2 regions of the Butyribacter sp. genome follow, and region 2 is predicted to be linked to the other one. Evidence: predicted binding sites of a transcription regulator. Region 2 holds the regulator's gene; the other holds the start of a gene.
What was found. The regulator NrdR, encoded in region 2, represses ribonucleotide reductase genes. The targets are predictions, from matches to a motif close to CACAANATNTTGTG.
Positions count from the first base shown of each region.

Region 1 (2,418 bases), on a different contig from region 2:
ACAAACTTAAACAGGGTTACCTTGAGGCAGATCAGAAGAACAACAAATATCGTCTTGAAATCTTTAATGTATACGGAAAAGGACAGACAGCAGCTAAGAAAGCAAACTATCCTGTAGATCCTAACAAATTAAAATTCAAGAAGACTCTTAAAGTAAGCTTCAAGATTACATTTAAGAAATAATGTTTGTTAAAAGTCAAAGATACTATCTGAACAAGACAGTTATTGATACATATTATTACTTTTAATAAATAATTGATAAGTTATGAAAATGGATTGTCAATAGGAATATAATTTCATATGGCAGTCCATTTTTCTTGCAAAATTAAGAGAATAGGAGAGATTATATGTCAGACCAGGGAAAATTTATTGAGGCATTGGATGCTGTTAAGAATATTGCGGTTTCGCAAAATAACAGTTTGACAAAAGAAGAAATAAAAAAATATTTGAGTGATATGAATCTATCGGAAGAACAGTTTGAACAGGTCTATTATTATCTTTCACTTTCGGGAATCAATATAGAGGGATATAGATTCATTCCAAAGGCTGTTGATTTAAGGAATGAGAACAAAAATCAAAAAGACGAGGAAGAAACATCAGTAAAACCCGATGAAAAAAGTAAAGAGCAGGACAAAAAGGAAAATGGCACAGACGAAAAGGCATTATCTAAAAAGCGTGCAGAATATAATAGCAGAATTTACATGGATGAGATAAAGAAACTTGATTATTATGAGGATAATGACGAGAAAAAATTGGTTTCAGAGTTTTTGAATGGAGATAAAGAAGCGAGAAATAAATTTATAGAAAACAGATTGACACAGGTTATAAATATTGCAAATAAGTATTCTGACAGGGAGGCTGTAAAAAAAGAGATTATAGGTGTTGATGAACTTATAGCGGAGGGGAATGTCGGACTGCTGGAAGCAATATCGGTTATAGAAGAAAATAAAAAGAATTATGTTGATGCGGCAGGAAAACCGGTTTTTGAGAGTATAGACGGTACTATATATATGGAAGTTACAAATTCGATTGAATCTTTGCTTGACAGCATGACATCGGATAAGGATTGGGAGAGTGCCGTGCTTGCAAGAACAAACCTGCTCAATGAGGCAGCAAAATATATGACAGAAGAGATGGGAAGAGTTCCGACAAAAGAAGAACTATCTGAGTATACAAAAATCCCGGTCGATGAAATAAGAGGAATTATGGGATTGTCAAAAGACACACAAAGGATAGCCGATACTACAGCAGTAAGATATAGGAAATAGTGGGTGTCCACAATATTTTGTGATTTTATTAAAAATAAACACAATATATTGTGGACATTTTTAGGTCCAAGTGCTATAATGGGTCTTGCGTTTTGACATAGGACATACGTCGGAACAAGTTTAGATTGGAGGAAATATGATGAAGGTAATTAAGAGGGATGGCAGAGTAGTTGAGTATGATCGCAATAAAATTGTTATTGCAATTCAGAAAGCTAATGCAGAAGTAGATAAAAGCGAACAGGTCAATGAAGAAAAGATAGACTCTATCGTTGCCGGAATTGAGAATAAGCATGTGGACAACATGATGGTTGAGGACATTCAGGATATGATAGAGCAGAAGCTCATGAGCGAGGGAAAATTTGAGCTGGCTAAAAAGTATATAATTTACAGATATACAAGAGAAATGGTTCGCCGTGCAAATACTACGGATGATTCTATTATGAGCCTTATAAAAAACAGCAACAAAGACGTAATGGAGGAAAACTCCAATAAAAATGCGTACATTGCTTCAACACAGAGAGATCTTATAGCGGGGGAGGTTTCAAAAGACCTTACAAAGCGTGTGCTTCTTCCTGAAAAGATTGTTAAGGCACACGAAGAAGGAATACTTCATTTTCATGATATGGATTATTTTCTTCAAAGCATATTTAACTGCTGTCTTATCAATATAGGTGATATGCTTGAAAATGGAACTGTTATGAATGGCAAACTCATAGAGACGCCAAAGAGTTTTCAGGTTGCCTGTACGGTTATGACACAGATTATATCAGCAGTGGCAAGCAGTCAGTATGGGGGACAGTCTGTTGATATAAGACATCTTGGAAAGTATCTTAGAAAGAGCCATGATAAATATGAAGCACATTACAGGGCAAAGTATGGTGATACCATAACAGAGGATATTCTTGAAGAATTTGTAAATGACAGACTTCATGATGAATTAAAATCAGGTGTTCAGACGATACAGTATCAGATAAACACACTTATGACTACAAACGGTCAGTCACCTTTTGTGACGCTTTTCCTTAATCTTGATAAGGATGACCCGTATATAGAAGAAAATGCCATGATTATAGAAGAAATTCTCAACCAGAGAATTGAGGGTATAAAGAATGAAAAAGGAGTATATGTAACACCGGCATTCCCTAAACTTA
Region 1 is NZ_DBLYGC010000007.1:12,554-14,971, reverse strand. It holds gene ACZLXV_RS04470 (hypothetical protein) at 1-182, shown strand, start outside; gene ACZLXV_RS04465 (sigma-70 domain-containing protein) at 347-1,267, shown strand; gene nrdD (anaerobic ribonucleoside-triphosphate reductase) at 1,407-2,418, shown strand, end outside.
Region 1: a site for NrdR is predicted at 1,307-1,320, ahead of nrdD (anaerobic ribonucleoside-triphosphate reductase). Genes of this name have one in related genera too.

Region 2 (2,418 bases):
CAATAGTATAAGGGTGAGCAGGTCTGTGCGAGACCTTGCATATAAGGCGATATATACTAAAGAAGCATTGATGAAACAAAGTGAGGTAGAACCGGGAATCGAACAAATAGCTAAGGTACTCGAGGTGACGCCTGAGGATGTTGCGTTTGCACTTGATGCGATACAAAGTCCGGTTTCGCTTTATGAACCTGTATTTGCAGAGGGAGGGGATACTCTGTATATTATGGATCAGATAAGTGATAAGAAAAATCTTGAGGAAGACTGGGTAGAGAAAATGTCGATAAAAGCAGCGATAGACCACCTGTCTGAGAGAGAGCATCGCATAATAAAAATGAGATATTATGAGGGGAAAACGCAGATGGAAGTTGCCAATGAAATAAGTATTTCACAGGCTCAGGTAAGCAGGCTCGAAAAAAGAGCTTTGAAGGTTATGAAACAATATTTATAGTTATTTGGGGGAAGTATGAGGATTTGTGAACTCAGGGAAAAGGAAGTAGTCAATGTCTGTGATGGGGAGAGGCTTGGTAATATTTGTGATATAGATTTTGAGGAACGTACAGGCAGAATCTGTACACTTGTAATACCGGGTCCATGCAAAATATTTGGGATTATAGGACGTGACAGTGAGTATCTGATACCATACGAATGCGTAAAGCGGATAGGCTCCGACGTGGTGCTTGTTGAAATAGAAGCCGCAAAATGCCTTCATAAATGTGAATGGTAGCAATTTATCCGATGGACAATTAGGGTTTCTTCTATTATAATTATTCTGAATAATGATATTTGACTGGAGGATAATGATTATGAAGTGTCCATTTTGCGGTGAAGCAGATACAAGAGTGATAGATTCAAGGCCGGCGGATGAAAATGCATCTATAAGAAGAAGAAGGCAGTGTGATAAATGCAATAAAAGATTTACTACATATGAGAAAGTCGAATCAATTCCGCTTGTTGTCATAAAAAAAGACCAGACAAGGGAACCGTATGACCGCTCAAAGATAGAGAGGGGTGTTTTCAGATCATGCCATAAACTGCCTATTTCGGTAGATGCCATGAATGCCCTCGTTGATAATGTAGAAGCAGAAGTTTTCAGCAGGGAGGCAAATGAGGTTCCGAGCAGTCTCATAGGAGAACTTGTTATGAAAAGCCTTGAAAAACTCAATGCGGTTGCATATGTAAGATTTGCATCTATATACAGGGAATTTAAGGATGTGGATACTTTTATGGAAGAGCTAAAAAGAATTTTGGACAAATAATTTATTTCAAAATATTGTCATATTAAAAATATTCTGTTAGTATATGAATATGATTTACGGGGATTTACTGTACACGGAGGGAAAATTATGTATAGTGAATCGTTTAGTGCGGCTGTCTGTGGGATAGACGGCTGTGTTGTGCATGTTGAGGCAGATATTTCAGATGGGCTTCCGGGGCTCATACTTGTTGGATATCTGTCATCAGAAGTGAAAGAGGCAAGGGAAAGAGTCAGGATAGCGTTAAAAAACAGCGGATACAGATTTCCGCCGAAAAAAATAACGATAAATCTTTCCCCTGCTGATATAAGAAAAGATGGAACGTCTTTTGATTTGTCTATAGCTGTGGCTATTTTGGCTGCATTTGGCTATATAGACAAAACATTCTTAAAACAGAGTCTATTTATCGGTGAATTAAGTCTTGATGGAAAAATAAAATCAGTAAACGGTGTACTTCCCAGAGTTTATACAGCATATGAAAATGGATTTAAGTATTGCATTGTACCAAAAGATAATATTCCGGAGGCAGAAATCGTAAGTAAAATTAACATAATAGGTGTCTCAAATCTTAACGAAATGCTTGATATTATCAATAGCGGAAAAATTGATGAGCATATATCTAAAGATGAGCTTGACATCAGCATATTTGCGGATGGGACGGATGTTGATTTTTCTGACATAAAAGGACAGGCAGGTGCAAAGAGAGCGGTTGAGGCAGCGGTATCGGGAATGCATAATATCGCACTTATAGGAGCACCCGGAACCGGAAAGACAATGATAGCACAAAGTATTCCGGGGATTATGCCAAAACTCACATTTTCAGAGAGGATGGAACTCTCCAAGATATATAGTGTCTCGGGGCTTTTAAATGAACAGATGCCGGTTGTGGTTAAAAGACCTTTTAGAGCACCGCATCACACGATTACCCAGACTGCACTTGCGGGAGGTGGAAAATATCCAAAACCCGGCGAATTAAGCCTTGCATCATGCGGTGTACTTTTTCTCGATGAACTTCCGGAATTTAACAGGCAGACACTTGAAGTTATGAGGCAGCCTTTAGAGGAAGGATATGTAAATGTTTCGAGATTGGAAGGAAGCTGCCGATATCCGGCAAAATTCCAGCTTACGGCAGCATTAAATCCATGTAAATGCGGTTATTATCCTG
Region 2 is NZ_DBLYGC010000016.1:27,801-30,218, forward strand. It holds gene sigG (RNA polymerase sporulation sigma factor SigG) at 1-448, shown strand, start outside; gene ACZLXV_RS08695 (YlmC/YmxH family sporulation protein) at 464-724, shown strand; gene nrdR (transcriptional regulator NrdR) at 804-1,256, shown strand; gene ACZLXV_RS08705 (YifB family Mg chelatase-like AAA ATPase) at 1,344-2,418, shown strand, end outside.